DNA from 2 places in the Streptomyces sp. G45 genome. Region 1 is predicted to be linked to the other one. Evidence: predicted binding sites of a transcription regulator. Region 1 holds the regulator's gene; the other holds the start of a gene.

Region 1 (7,627 bases):
CCGGCCGGGGACGCAACGCGCGAAGCGGGCCTGACGGCTCAGCTGGACCAGGCACAGAAGGCGCTCAGCGAGCGCACGGCCGACCTCCAGCGGCTCCAGGCCGAGTACCAGAACTACCGCCGCCGGGTGGAGCGGGACAAGGTGACGGTGAAGGAGATCGCCTCGGCGAACCTCCTCACGGAGCTGCTTCCCACCCTCGACGACATCGGCCGTGCCCGTGACCACGGGGAGCTGGTCGGCGGCTTCAAGTCGGTGGCCGAGTCCCTGGAGACCGTCGTCGCCAAGATGGGCCTCCAGCAGTTCGGCAAGGAGGGCGAGCCCTTCGACCCGACGATCCACGAGGCCCTGATGCACAGTTACGCTCCGGACGTCACGGAGACGACGTGCGTCGCGATTCTCCAGCCGGGGTATCGCATCGGGGAGCGTGTCGTGCGTCCCGCGCGCGTCGCGGTCGCCGAGCCGCAGCCCGGCGCGCAGACGGTGAAGTCCGAGTCGGCCGAGGGCGAGCAGGCTCCGTCCGAGAAGGACGACGCCAAGGACGCCAAGGACGTCAAGGACGCCAAGGACAAGGAGAGCGGTGGCCCGGACGAGGGCTGACGCCGGCGGCGGCGCCGATCCCGACTCCGGCCGCGAGGCCGCGGCCGGGGTCGGCGCTGACCGCGTGACGAGGACCACGAGGACCACGAGGACAACGAGGAAGGAGGGACGTCGGGGATGAGCACCAAGGACTTCATCGAGAAGGACTACTACAAGGTCCTCGGCGTCCCCAAGGACGCCACCGAAGCCGAGATCAAGAAGGCGTACCGGAAGCTCGCCCGCGAGAACCACCCGGACGCCAACAAGGGCAACGCGAAGGCCGAGGAGCGCTTCAAGGAGATCTCCGAGGCGAACGACGTGCTCGGCGACCCGAAGAAGCGCAAGGAGTACGACGAAGCGCGCGCTCTCTTCGGCAACGGCGGCTTCAGGGCCGGACCCGGAGCGGGCGGCGGCACGTTCAACTTCGACCTGGGCGACCTCTTCGGAGGCGGCGGCCCCGGTGGCGGGGGAGCGGGCGGCGGCGGCTTCGGCGGCGGCCTGGGTGACGTCTTCGGGGGCCTGTTCAACCGCGGCGGAGCGGGCGCGGGCACGCGCACGCAGCCGCGCCGCGGCCAGGACGTCGAGTCCGAGGTCACGCTGAGCTTCACGGAGGCGGTGGAGGGCGCGACGGTCCCGTTGCGCATGTCCTCCCAGGCCCCCTGCAAGGCGTGCTCGGGCACCGGCGACAAGAACGGCACGCCGCGCGTGTGCCCGACCTGCGTCGGCACCGGCCAGGTCTCGCGGGGCGGCGGCGGGGGCTTCTCCCTCACCGACCCGTGCGTGGACTGCAAGGGCCGCGGCCTGATCGCGGAGACGCCCTGCGAGGTGTGCCACGGCAGCGGCCGCGCCAAGTCGTCGCGGACGATGCAGGTGCGCATCCCCGCGGGCGTCAGCGACGGCCAGCGCATCCGGCTGCGTGGCAAGGGCGCCCCGGGCGAGCGCGGCGGCCCCGCCGGTGACCTGTATGTGGTGGTGCACGTGGACGCGCACCCGGTCTTCGGCCGCAGGGGCGAGAACCTCACGGTCACGGTCCCGGTGACGTTCGCGGAGGCCGCGCTCGGCGGCGAGGTCAGGGTGCCCACGCTCGGCGGGACGCCCGTGACCCTCAAGCTGCCGCCGGGCACGCCCAACGGCCGCACCATGCGGGTCCGCGGCAAGGGCCCCGCCCGCAAGGACGGCACACCCGGCGACCTGCTGGTCACCGTCGAGGTCACGGTGCCGAAGAATCTCACGCCCGCGGCGCAGGAAGCCCTGGAGGCGTACCGGAAGGCGACTGCGGACACCGATCCGCGGGCAGAACTGTTCAAGGCCGCGAAGGGAGCGTGACCTCATGGAGCGGGACGGCCGCCGACGCAACCCGTATCAACTGACGGACGAGACCCCGGTGTACGTCATCTCGGTGGCGGCCCAGCTCTCCGGTCTCCACCCGCAGACCCTCAGGCAGTACGACCGCCTGGGCCTGGTCTCCCCGGACCGCACCGCGGGCCGGGGCCGCCGGTACTCCGCCCGGGACATCGAACTGCTCCGCACGGTCCAGCAGCTCTCCCAGGAGGAGGGCATCAACCTCGCCGGGATCAAGCGCATCATCGAGCTGGAGAACCAGGTCGCGGCGCTCCAGGCCCGCGTCGCGGAGCTGTCCGCGGCCGTGGAGGGAGCCGCCGCCGCGATGCAGCAACGTGAGGCGGCGGTGCACGCCTCGTACCGCCGCGACCTCGTCCCGTACCAGGACGTGCAGCAGACCAGCGCGCTGGTGGTGTGGCGGCCCAAGCGGTCGCCGGAGCAGTAGCGCGCGGGCGCGCAGGGCGCGTGGGGGCCGGGTGGTGCGGCGCACGGAGAACGTCCGTGCGCCGCACCGCCCGGCCCCGTCGTGTGCCCGGGTCCGTGGCCGCCGCCCCCGCTGGAACGGGAGGCGGCTCGTGGCGCTCCTATAGTTGGCAGGCTGGTTGGCAGGCTGTCTGCCGGGTGTACGCCGGTGTACGGCGGTGTACGTCGGCTCGTGTCGCGGGAAAGCTGGATCTCCATGGCCATGGTGGGGCTGTTCTGGATCGCCGAGGGCGATGTGTACGTGGGTGCCAAGCCCTCCGGTCTGGCGCCCGGGGTGCGGCTGACCACCGAGGGCGTCACGGGGCTCGGGCACCAGCAGCAGGGCCTGTGGCTGTGGGACGACATACGGGCGCTGACCGTCGAGGACGTGCCCGTGAAGTCCCTGAAGCGGCAGGTCGGCATGGTGGTGGACCTGGCGCTGACGGTGGGCCTCGGCGGCGGCGACGAGGCGCCGTCGATGACGGTGTGCGTCCAGACCGCCGACGAGGAGTACGAACTGACGGCGTACACGGCGGCGGCGACCGGCTACTCGCAGCGGGAGTACGACCTGTCCCGCGCGCTGCTGACCCGGCTCACCGAGGGCGCCGCCACCCTGCACACCACGCTGTCGGCGATGGCGCAGTGGGGCCGCGCCCACGAGGGCGGCAGCCCGCGCCGCGAGGAGCGGGAGAGGCTGCTGCGGCGGTGGATCGGCGACGGGGCCGACGCCTGAGAGCCGGACGCGGCGGCCCCCGGGGCCCGTGCGTGATGGTGGTGCCCGGGCCCGTGCGCGGTGGTGGTGCCCGGGCCCGTGCGCGGTGGTGACGGCTGGCGCCCCCGCGCGGCGGCGCCCGGCGGTCCGTGCCCGGCGGTCCGTGCGCGGCCGTGACGGCCACGGCCCGTGTGTGACGACGGCAGGACGGAGCCCCGAACCCCTCCGGGACCCCCACGTCCCCCGGGGGCCCGAGGCCCCTGACCCTGAGCGCCCCGGCCCGACCACGGGGCGCGGTCAGGCCGGGGCGACCTTGGGAAGCGCGACTCTGCGGGGGGAGACCACAACAGAGCCACATGGACGCGGGAACCGGTCCGGCTCCAGTACCGGATGGGAACCGATCCGTTCCCCGCTGCCTCGACCACGATGCAACGCGCCGCCCACGCTCCGCTACCGTCATCTTGTTGCGGTGCAAGGGGCGGAGGCGGGGGCAAAGCCGGTTAATTCCGGATGTTTGATCATGTGCCGCCGGTCAAGTTCCCCTGGTCTTCGGGCGGAACCGGTCGGTTTCAGTCACCGTGGCGCGGGATGTCCGGGTCGCACGGCCCCGCTCGGAGAGCCGGGCCTCCTCTAGGGGCTCTGCTCCAGGATTCCCGACCGGCCGATGAGGAACCCGAGTTGGGCCCGGCTCTGACCGCCCAGGGTGGAGTTGAGCTTTGCGATGTGCACACGGACGGTGCGCACGTTCAGCTCCAGGCGCCCGGCGACCTCCGCGTCGCTGAACCCCTCGGTGAGCAGCTTCGCGATCTCCCGCTGGATGGGCGTGAACGCCTGCGCCGGGGGGCGCGGCGGCGCGGGCCGGTACAGCGGGTCGGCCATGCGCCACAGCACGTCGAAGGCGGTCGCCGCGTAGGTGACCAGGGCGGGGGAGCGGACCTCGAAGGCGACCTCGCCGCCCGACTCGGCGGGCAGGAGCGCGACGTCGCGGTCGAAGACCAGCAGGCAGCCGGGGATGTCGTCGAGGGTGCGGACCTCGTACTCGACGGGGAGTCCGCTGCCCGAGGCGGCGGGGCCGGGCGGCGCGGCGCCCTCGGACCGCGGCCGGGCGAGCGTGCGGATGTGGCCGCCGCGGGCGGCGAACTCGGCCATGCGCCAGGGCTCGTCGTGCGGCAGCAGCCGGGGCTGGCCGGGGTCGCGCGGCTGGATGGCGAGGACCTCGCGGGAGGCGGCGGCCAGCGCCTGCCGCACGGCCTGCCGGATGCGGGGCACGCCCTGGAGCACCGTGATCTGCGAGGCCGCGAGGTCGGGGCGGTCCTCGGGCGCCAGGTGCAGGAACGGCTCGAAGGCGTCGGCGAGCCGGGCCGCGCGGCTGCGCCGCAGGGCGATGCCCCGCTCGATGTCCTCCAGGAGCCGGGCGGCGCCGACCGCCGGGGCGGTGGGCCGCAGCCAGGGGCCGCCGGTGCCGCCCTCGGGGTCCGCGCACAGCAGGCCCGCCTCGGTCAGACAGGGCGCGGCGGCCGCGGCCTGGCGGTGGATCCGCCCCGCCCGCAGGGCCTGCCCGTACACCTCCTGACCAGCGGTACACAGGTCTCCGGCCTCATGCGCCACGTGCTCCACGCCACCACCAGTCACCTCGCCCGGGCCCTCCAGGCCCGCGCCCTCGAAGCGGCCCGGACCGCCGGGAGCCCCAGACTCCCGTGCCGCTCCGTCCCGCACCTGCTGCCCTGCCCGGCCGAGCCCGCGCGGCTGGGCATACGACGGGCTGCCCGGCCGACCGCCGACCGCCCGCCCCGCGGGCGCCGTTCGCCGTACGGCCCCGTCGACGTGCCGGGCGTCGCCCAGCGTTCCATTGTGGCCGCCGCGGCTCCCCGGATCGGGTGGGAAAATATCGCTACTATTCGCCGCCGGGCCGTACGGGGCCGACGCGCGGGGCAGCCGCACGTCGGACGCGACGCACCGTCAACTGCCCGCCGTACCAGTGGCCTTGGGCGCCCCACCGGAGGCCGCCCGCGCCACGGCGGGCGACGCCGCCCCGCCCCGCGCCCACCCCTGTGGCGTTCACCACAGGCCAACACCCCGTGACCGCCACGGAAGATACCGCTATGGAGCTTCCCGCGGACCTCACCGTCCTGTCCCCCGACGGCCTGTACCTGTGGGCGCCGAGCGGCGCCGCCGGGGCCTGGGGCCTCGCCAACTGCCTGCTCGTCGCCTCGGGCGGCGAGGCCGCGCTCGTCGACACGCCCTACGACCCGCGCATGACCCGCGCCCTGATCGCGGCGGCCGACCGCGTGCTGCCCCCGGGCACCGAGGTGACCACGGTGGTCAACACCCACGCCAACGGCGACCACTGCTACGGCAACTCCTTCTTCCCCGGCGCCGAGATCGTCTCCACGCAGGCCAGCCTGGAGCGCCACTGCCACGAGATCACCCCGCAGCAGATGCACCACCTGGTGCACGTCAGCGACCCCGACGACCCCATCGGCTGGTACGCGCGCGAGCGCTTCGGCTCCTACGAGTACGCCGACACCCGGGTCGTGCCGCCCACGCTCACCTTCAGCGGCTCGTACGACCTGAAGGTCGGCGGCGTCGAGCTGCGGCTGATCGAGGTGGGGCCCGCGCACACCGCCGGTGACCTGGTCGCGCACCTGCCCGGGCAGGGCGTGGTGATGGCGGGTGACATCGTCTTCCCCGAGGACCACCCCGTGCACTGGGAGGGCCCGCTCGCCGAGGTGGCGCGGGCCTGCGAGGACGTGCTCGCCCTGGACGCCGACCGGATCGTCCCCGGGCACGGCGGCGTCATCGGCCCCGAAGGGCTGCGCGCCCACATCGCCTACCTGCGGGAGCTGGAGGGCCTGATCCACGAGCGGCACGCGCGCGGCCAGGGCCCCTACGAGGCCGCCGATGCCATCCTCGCGGACGGCTTCCACCCGCACCTCGGGGCGCCGGAACGGGTCGTCATGGTGACGTTCGTCGAGTACCACCACCTCGCCGCGACCGGCGCCGCCCCCGACATGGCGGCCCTCGCGAGCCACGCCGCGCGCTGGGCCTACGACCGGCGGCACGCCGCCACCGGCGGCTAGCCCGATGGCGTACGTCAGCCGCCCGGGCACGGCCGACGCCCGGCACGAGGTCACCGTGGAGCTGCTCGCCGAACACCTCGCGCGCGCCTGGCCGCGCCACCCGCGCCTGCGCGCGCTGCGGGAGGCCGCGCGCGGCATGGCGGGCCAGCGGCGGCGGTACGTCGGACACCCGTACGCCGACGTGCCCTTACCCCGCGGGCGTCCCCACCGCCCGCGTTCGAGCCGCCCGCCTTTGAGCCGCCCGCCCCCGAGCCGCCCGTGCTGCCCCCGTTCGAGCGCCGCGCGACCTACGCCGACCGCGTCCGGGCCGTCTTCGCCCAGGGCGCCGACCTCGCCGAGCGGGCCGCGGCCGCCGCCCTGACCGAGGCCGGGGTGCCCGCCCGTGGCCTCGGCGGGATCATCACCTTCCAGGGCCGGGGCGTGCCCGTCCCCGGCTACGACACCCACCTCGTCGCCGCGCTCGGCGTCCCGGCCGGTGCGGTGCGGATGTCGCTCGCCGCGACCGGCGGCGCGCACGCGCTCGGCCTCGCCGCCGTCCTCGTACGGCCGCGCCGCCCGCTCCTCGTCGTCGGCGCCGACGTCCTCGGGGCCGCCGCCCATGCGTCGGGAACCGGCCACTTCGACTCGCTGCTGCACCGCCTGCTCCTCGGCGACGGGGCCGCCGCGGCCGTCGTCAGCGCCGAACCGCTCGGCGGGCCCGCCCTGCACATCGAGGACGGCTGGAACTACGTCCGGCCCGGCACCGCCATCGACCAGCAGCTGCGGGCCCACGACGAGGGCCTGCACTTCGAGTCGCCCACCGGCGCCGCCCGCGCCGTCACCCACGTCGTCGACCAGCTGCCCTGGCGGTCCGGGGCCTGGCGCCCCGACTTCACCCTCGTCCACCCCGGCGGCCCGCACTACCTGGACGCCGTCGCCGCCTCCGGCCTGTGCCCCGAGTCCGCGCTGCGGCACGCCCGCGCCGCCTTCGCCGACGGCGGCGACACGGGCGGCTCGGCGGTGCTGCGGGTGCTCGCCCGTACGTACGACGATCCGCCGCCCGCGGGTGCGCGGGGGCTGCTGCTCGGGGTCGGGCCCGGGGCGTGCGGGGCGGCCTCCGTGGTGCGCTGGGGCTGACGCGGGGCGCGCCGCGGGGGCGGTGCGGGGGGCGCGGCGGGGGCTGATACGTGGCGGTCCCGGGGCCGCCGCGGTGACGGTCTGTTGGTCGCCGGGTCGTCTGGGTCTATGGTGCAGACACCGCGCTCGTGGCTCGCCGCGATCACACGCGAGGGGAACGAGGGGGATCAGCGGCACGAGGGGAAGGGGAACGGACCGTGGACGAGGAGGGGCTTCGCCGGACCCTCAGGGAGCTCCGGGCCCGGGTCGCGCCGGAGGACGTGGGCCTCACCCCGCAGCCCCAGGGGCGGCCGGGGCCCCGCGTCTCGGGCCTCGCCCAGTCCGACATGGACATCCTGAT
Region 2 (7,627 bases), 1.2 Mb from region 1:
GAGCTGTCGGCTCATCGTGGCCTTCCCGACGCCGATGAACGCCGCCAGGTCCGTGGCCCGACGCGGCCCGGTCTCGTCCAGGAACGCGAGCAGTCCGTACGCCGCGGGCTCCAGGTCGGGATGGACCTGGCGGGCCATCTCGCCGGACGACGCCCGCGCCCTGCGCAGCAGCAGCGTCAACTCCCGCTCAAGGGCGAGGAACTCGTGGTCCACACCACCGCTCGCCCCCGGCCCCTCCGCGCCGGAACGCTCCCCGTGGTCCGCGTCCTCACGCATGTCAGCACCCCTGCCGCACTTTCCCGATCCTGAAAGTTTCCGCCGACCGCGGCCATCGCCGCAGCTCGCCCAGTATTTCGCAGGCGTAGACCATCGGCGGACATCTGAGCCCCTTCCCTCCCCCGGTCTACGTGCGTAGCGTCGTTAATGACATGTTCACACCAGCCTCTGGCGTCAGGGGTTCCGACGCCATCTCCACCTGGTGCCATGTCGACCGTTCCCCCACCGAGTCCCGTGCGCCCCGGACGGCGACGAGCCCACTCACGGCCACGCCCCACGGCACACGTGACTCCTAGGCCTTTCGGAGGCACGACATGCCCGTGCAGAGACCTGCCACGTCCCGCCCCACCGCAGGCATCCTCCTCGCCGTCCTGTCCGCCCTCGCCCTGCTGCTCACCCTGCCCGGCGCCGCCCAGGCCGCCGACACCGAGGACGTCCCGCCCCGCGGCAGCGCCCGCATGGGTCAGGGCGTCATCGAGCACGACGGCCAGGGCGGCCGACCCAGCGGCGGCGGTGCCGTCCAGACGGAGGGCGTCGACGTCAGCAGCCACCAGGGCAACGTCAACTGGTCCGCCCTGTGGACCAGCGGCGTGCGCTGGGCCTACGTCAAGGCGACGGAGTCCACCTCCTACCGCAACCCCTACTTCGCCCAGCAGTACAACGGCTCGTACAACGTCGGCATGATCCGCGGCGCCTACCACTTCGCCACGCCCGACACCTCCAGCGGCGCCGCCCAGGCCAACTACTTCGTGGACAACGGCGGCGGCTGGTCCCGCGACGGCAAGACCCTGCCCGGCGCCCTCGACATCGAGTGGAACCCCTACGGCTCCGCCTGCTTCGGCAAGTCCCAGAGCGCCATGGTCAGTTGGATCCGGGACTTCCTGAACACCTACAAGGCCCGCACCGGCCGCGACGCCGTCATCTACACCGCCACCAGCTGGTGGAAGCAGTGCACGGGCAACTACGGCGGCTTCGGCTCCACCAACCCCCTGTGGATCGCGCGCTACAACACCTCCCCCGGTGAACTCCCGGCCGGATGGGGCTTCCACACCATGTGGCAGTACACCTCCTCCGGTCCGATCGTCGGCGACCACAACAAGTTCAACGGCGCCTACGACCGCGTCCAGGCTCTGGCCAACGGCTGACGGCCACCTCTCCCCCACACCCCAGCACCCCGATCCACCCGCTTGTCCTGATCCCCCTCGATGACCCGGCGTACGGCGAGGGTCCGGGGCCCACGAGCCCCCGACCCTCGCCTCCCGCCGCGTCCGTCACGCCGCGGCGGGAACCTGGGGAGCGACCTGCGTCTCAGCGGGCGTCAGCGCCAGCTCCAGGACCTGCCTCACGTCCGTCACCGCGTGCACATCGAGCTTCTCCAGGACCTCGGCGGGCACGTCGTCCAGGTCCGGCTCGTTCCGCTTGGGGATGACCACCGTGGTGATCCCCGCGCGGTGGGCGGCGAGCAGCTTCTGCTTGACGCCTCCGATCGGCAGCACCCGGCCGGTCAGCGACACCTCACCCGTCATCGCCACGTCGGTGCGGACCAGTCGGCCGCTGAGCAGCGACGCGAGGGCCGTCGTCATCGTGACGCCCGCGCTCGGCCCGTCCTTGGGGACGGCGCCCGCCGGGAAGTGGATGTGCACACCCCGGTCCTTCAGGTCGCCCACGGGCAGTTCCAGTTCCGCGCCGTGCGAGCGCAGGAAGGAGAGCGCGATCTGCGCCGACTCCTTCATCACGTCACCCAGCTGCCCGGTGAGCGTCAGTCCGGCCGCCCCCGTCTCCGGGTCGGCGAGCGAGGCCTCGACGAACAGCACGTCGCCACCCGCTCCGGTCACCGCGAGTCCCGTCGCCACACCAGGCACCGCCGTGCGCCGCTCCGCCGGGTCCTGCGCGGACTCCGGCACGTGGTGCGGGCGCCCGATCAGGCCGCGCAGCTCGTCGGCGCCGACCGTGAACGGAAGCTCCCTGTCGCCCAGTTCGTGCTGGGCCGCGACCTTGCGCAGCAGCCGCGCGACGGCCCGCTCCAGGTTGCGCACGCCCGCCTCGCGCGTGTACTCCCCGGCGAGCTTGCGCAGCGCGCCCTCGTCGATGGTCACCTCGCCCTCGCCGAGCCCGGCCCGGTCGAGCTGGCGCGGCACCAGGTGGTCACGGGCGATGACGATCTTCTCGTCCTCGGTGTAACCGTCCAGCCGGACCAGCTCCATGCGGTCGAGCAGCGCCTCGGGGATGGCCTCCAGAACGTTCGCCGTGGCCAGGAACACCACGTCGCTCAGGTCGAGCTCGACCTCCAGGTAGTGGTCGCGGAAGGTGTGGTTCTGCGCCGGGTCGAGCACTTCGAGCAGCGCGGCGGCCGGGTCGCCCCGGAAGTCGGAGCCCACCTTGTCGATCTCGTCCAGGAGAACCACCGGGTTCATCGACCCGGCCTCCTTGATGGCCCGCACGATCCGTCCCGGCAGCGCCCCCACGTAGGTGCGCCGGTGTCCACGGATCTCCGCCTCGTCCCGCACACCGCCGAGCGCGACCCGCACGAACTTGCGCCCCATGGCGTGCGCCACCGACTCACCGAGCGAGGTCTTGCCGACGCCGGGCGGCCCGACGAGCGCGAGCACGGCACCGCCGCGCCTGCCGCCCACGACTCCCATGCCCCGGTCCGCGCGCCGCTTGCGCACCGCCAGGTACTCGGTGATGCGCTCCTTCACGTCCTGGAGCCCCGCGTGCTCGGCGTCCAGGACCTCCTGGGCGCCCTTGATGTCGTACGCGTCCTCGGTGCGCTCGTTCCACGGCAGCTCCAGGACGGTGTCGAGCCAGGTGCGGATCCAGGAGCTCTCGGGCGACTGGTCGCTGGCCCGCTCCAGCTTCTCGACCTCCTTGAGCGCGGCCTCCCGCACCTTCTCCGGCAGGTCCGCTGCCTCCACCCGGGAGTGGTAGTCGTCGGACTCGTCCTCGCCGTCCTGGCCGTTGAGCTCGCGCAGTTCCTTGCGCACGGCCTCCAACTGGCGCCGCAGCAGGAACTCCCGCTGCTGCTTGTCGACGCCTTCCTGGACGTCCTTGGCGATGGACTCGGCGACGTCCTGCTCCGCCAGGTGCTCCCGCAGCTGCTCGGTGGCCAGGCGCAGCCGGGCCGTCGGGTCCTCGGCCTCCAGGAGCTGGAGCTTCTGCTGGGTGGTGAGGAACGGCGAGTACCCGGAGTTGTCGGCGAGCGCCGAGACGTCGTCGATCTGCTGCACCCGGTCGACGACCTGCCAGGCGCCGCGCTTCTTCAGCCAGCTCGTGGCCAGCGCCTTGTACTCCTTGACCAGCTCTGCGGTGGCGCCGGGCAGCGGGTCCGGCGTCGTCTCCTCGACCTGGACGCCCTCCACCCACAGGGCCGCGCCGGGCCCGGTCGTGCCCGCCCCGATGCGCACCCGGCCCCGGCCGCGGATCAGCGCGCCCGGGTCACCGTCCGCGAGGCGCCCCACCTGCTCGACCGTGCCGAGCACGCCCACGCCCGCGTATGTCCCGTCGATGCGTGGAACAAGCAGCACCTGCGGCTTGCTACTGCTCCCACTGGACCGCGCGGCGGCCTGGGCCGCCTCCACCGCGGCGCGCACCTCGGCATCGGACAGGTCGAACGGCACCACCATGCCGGGCAGCACGACCTCGTCGTCGAGCGGCAGCACGGGCAGAGCGAGCGGTGTGGACGCAGTGGACTCAGCAGCCATGATCTCCCCTTCGGCATTCAAGTTGAGCTGTACCGACTCAATGCTTATGAGCCTCCGAATGTTCCCTCGGCCGTGTTCGCTCTGAGCGATCACCCCTATCGGCCTGAAATCACCGCCTCGTAATATGCACTTTCCAAATAGACCTATTACACGTGATGGCCGCACCCGCTAAGTGATCGTTACCGGTCGGCCGACGGCAGGAGGGGTGGCCGTGGAGGGCAGCGAGGTCGTACGGGCGTGGGTCGATGGCTGGGTGGTGTCGCGGGGCGCCGCGCCGCCTGTGGTGGAGCCGTGGGGCTACACGATTGATGTCGGTCTGGCGAAGCATCCGTCGCGTCATGTGTTCGGCGTGACGGACGCGGGCGCGCTGGAGGGCGATGTCCGCAAGGTCGCCGCGTCGGTGACGGGCGCGGATGTGTGGTTGAAGGTCTTTGACGCCCCGGGCCGGGTCGCCGCGTGGCTTGGCCCTGAGTGGTGGCTGGACCCGGAGGACGGGTTCCTGATGACGGTGCCGCTGGCCCGGTCGGCCGCTGAAGGTGTGGCCGTTCCGGAGGGCTATCGGCTGCGCACGTGGACGCGGGGCGGTGTCATCCGCGCCATGGTGACCACCGGGGACGGCAGTTGGGCGGCGCGCGGTCAGATCGCGCCGACGGGTCGCACGGCGGTCGCCGACCAGATCGAGACGTCGCCTGATCACCGTCGCCGGGGTCTGGGCAGCTTGGTCATGCGGACGCTGTCGACTGCGGCGTTCGAGCAGGGGGCGGAGGTCGGCGTCCTGGCGGGGACGGTGGAGGGGCGCGCGCTGTACGAGTCGTTGGGCTGGCGGGTGGAGTCCCTCCTGACGAGCGCCCGGCGTAAGGGGCCGGACGAATCCTGAGCGCCGCCCTCCGTTCGCCCGGGTCAGCCTGTCGGCGTCTCCGCCCTCTTGGCGCGGATGTCGTGGACGGCGTAGGGCAGGCCGGGCAGGAGGAACAGCAGCGTGCCCCACAGCGGCAGGTGGAACAGCGGGTCGTCACCTATGCCCCAGGAGATGAGCTGGGAGATGACGAGCGAGCTCATGCCCGCGATGACCCAGCCTCTGAATCCGAGGTTCCCCCGGCGCGTTTCCCAGGCGACCGCGGCGGCCGCCAGGACCACGTAGAACGCCACGCGGGGCGCTTCGACGGGCAGGACCAGGGACCGGTCGAGCAGGTGGGTGAGCAGCAGGAGCGCACCGAGGGCCAGCGGGGCCAGCGCCGCCATGCGCAGGGCTCGCTGCAGCAGTGGTGTGCGCGCCCGGGCCCAGGCTGCGGCGAAGGCCTTCACGTCGGGGCCGACCACGTCCTGCGGTGTCCGGCCTGCGGCGGCCGCCTCTTCCAGGTGGGCGGTGAGCTCGGCGAGCATTTCGCGCACGGAGGCGTCGTCAACGCCTCGGTACTCCCAGTTGCTGCGGCAGACCGCCAGGACGCGCTCGCGCGTCAGTGTCCCGCCGCTCTCCGCCTCCGGCGCCGCGCCTTGCCCCACCCCGTCTGGTGTCGGCGCCTTGATGCCCGTCGAGGCGTCCGTCGACTTGTCAGTCGTCGCGCTGAACTCGTTCGTCGTGCTCGTCATGTCGTGCGCCCCCCGTGTCACGATCTTGCCTGTCCGTGGTGCCTCGCAGGGTCCTGGAGACCGCCGTCGTGAAGGCGCTCCAGGTGGTGCGGCCCGCGGCCAGCTCGGCGCGGCCCGCTTCCGTGAGGCGGTAGTACTTGCGCGGCGCGCCGCCCGCGGCGGACGGCGCGCGATAGGAGTCGACGAGCCCGGCTCGCTCCATGCGGGCGAGCAAGGGATAGATGCTCCCCTCGCTCACCAGCTCGAGACCGCTCTCGGTGAGGGCTTCCACGAACTCGTAGCCATACCGAGGCCGCTCGGCGATGAGCGCGAGCAGGCACAGGTCGAGCACCCCGCGCAGTAGCTGACTGCGGCGCTGGTCGTGCGACGCAGGCAGTTCCTTTGTCATGCGGTACAAGATAGTCGAGGATTATCTTGCGGCGCAAGACTCTTTCGCGGGATTGATCGAGAAGAGGGTCGCGGCGGGGTGTGCGGGGTGCGGCGGGGGCGTGCGAGGTGGGCACGTGAGCCGCGCGGACGAGATGTCGTGGGGGGGCGTCGAGGAGAGGTATGCGGCGCGGCGTGGGAGCCGCGGACGACGAGGGGCGGCGCAGGTGAAGACGAGAGGCGGCGCAGGTGAAGGTGTGCGACGCGACGAGAAGGCCGTGCGGTACCGCGCGGCGCGTGACCGCCCGAGCAGGAGGCGGGAACGCCCAAGCAGGTGGGACCGCTCAAGCAGACCGGACCGCTCAGGCGGGCGGGAACGGCCTGGGCGGGGGCGCGCGGCTGGACGACGCGACGCCAGGAACCGCTCGGGCAGGGTTGCGCCGATGGGCGCCAGGCCATGAACCGCCCGAGCCGCGCTGGCGGGTGACCCCGGCGCTGCCGCCGTCTACGCCGCCGCAGCCCGCCGTTCCCCGCCCCGGCCGCGCCCCGCCCCCGCCCCGCCTCGCAGCAGCGGCCACGTCGTCACGCCGACGGCGAGGGCGAGCAGATGGCCCCAGTTGGTCATCGGGTCGTAGAACGCGATGAGGTCGTCGACGAGCATCGCGCCGAATCCGGCGAGGAGCACCCACCGCAGCCACGGCGTGAGCACTCCGGCGAGCGCGCCGACGCTCGCGGCCACGCCGAAGCTGATGCCGTAGTCGAGCCGGTGCAGCGAACTGCCGGGCAGATGGCCCGCGAGGACCGAGAGGCCGACGGGGATCTCGGTGGCGAGCGTGGCGACGACGTGCCCGAGGACGAAGACGCCCGCCGCGCGCACGCTTCCGACGCGGCGCTCCAGCGCGGTGAGCACGAACAGGAATCCGATGGCGTACGGCGACGTGATCCCGCCCGCGATCCACAGCGCGCTGGCGACCAGGACGAACAGGGGCCGGTCGGCGAGGTGCGCGACGTCCGTGCTCGATCCGTGGTGCAGCGTCGAGATCAGCGCGGGGTCCGCGTGGTCGGCGAGCCCCGAGGTGACGGCGAGGACAACCCCGTACCCAAAGGTGAAGGGCGTCCCTACGGGTGTCGGGAACAGCCGCCAGGGCCGAAGGCCACGGAGCCGGGCCCGGAGGGCGTCGACGCGGGCGGCGGCGTACGCGGTGGCGGAACCGGACGAGCGCGGCGCGGCCGGTGTGGAGGCCGAAGCGGCGGTGGCGGCGGCCCCGGAGAGGGGCAGCGGGCCCGAGGCCGACGGCTCACGCCAGGCGGGCACTTCCCCGCGACCGGCCCGCTCGGCGGCCTCGACCGCACGACCAACGCCACGGCCAACGCCACGACCAGCGCCACGACCGGCGTGAAGGTCGGCGTCACGTCCATCGCCACCGGCGTCGCAGGCCCGCCCGGCCTGAGTCACCCGCCCGAAGGCCCCCTCACCGCCCGAATCCACGCCCCCTATTCGCCCCCGGCTCCCCGCACGAACCGCTCCCCGAAGACCGGCCCCCTCACGAACCGCCCCCTCACGAACCGCCTCTTCGAAGCCATCGCCTCCCCCAGAGACGACGCCCTCCCCAGAGACCGTGCCCGCGTCACAGTCACCCCCCTCTACGGAGAGGCCGCCCCAGGCCGCCCCCTCGCCGCCACCCCGGCCGGAG

What was found. Region 1 encodes HspR, which represses chaperone genes until heat shock. Its sites were predicted from a motif close to TTGAGNNNNNNNNNCTCAA; they were not measured.
Region 2: a site for HspR is predicted at 4,000-4,018, ahead of lon (endopeptidase La). Genes of this name have one in related genera too.

What each region holds. Positions count from the first base shown of each region.
Region 1 covers NZ_JBMUZU010000001.1:4,392,864-4,400,490, reverse strand. The annotation lists gene grpE (nucleotide exchange factor GrpE) at 1-597, shown strand, start outside; gene dnaJ (molecular chaperone DnaJ) at 715-1,902, shown strand; gene ACOBQU_RS18140 (heat shock protein transcriptional repressor HspR) at 1,907-2,362, shown strand; gene ACOBQU_RS18135 (hypothetical protein) at 2,573-3,112, shown strand; gene ACOBQU_RS18130 (LuxR C-terminal-related transcriptional regulator) at 3,722-4,708, opposite strand; gene ACOBQU_RS18125 (MBL fold metallo-hydrolase) at 5,194-6,171, shown strand; gene ACOBQU_RS18120 (PhlD) at 6,430-7,287, shown strand; gene ACOBQU_RS18115 (XRE family transcriptional regulator) at 7,485-7,627, shown strand, end outside.
Region 2 covers NZ_JBMUZU010000001.1:3,165,520-3,173,146, forward strand. The annotation lists gene ACOBQU_RS12630 (MarR family winged helix-turn-helix transcriptional regulator) at 1-276, opposite strand, end outside; gene ACOBQU_RS12635 (lysozyme) at 591-1,421, shown strand; gene lon (endopeptidase La) at 1,548-3,977, opposite strand; gene ACOBQU_RS12645 (GNAT family N-acetyltransferase) at 4,189-4,854, shown strand; gene ACOBQU_RS12650 (hypothetical protein) at 4,878-5,567, opposite strand; gene ACOBQU_RS12655 (PadR family transcriptional regulator) at 5,530-5,955, opposite strand; gene ACOBQU_RS12660 (rhomboid-like protein) at 6,439-7,248, opposite strand.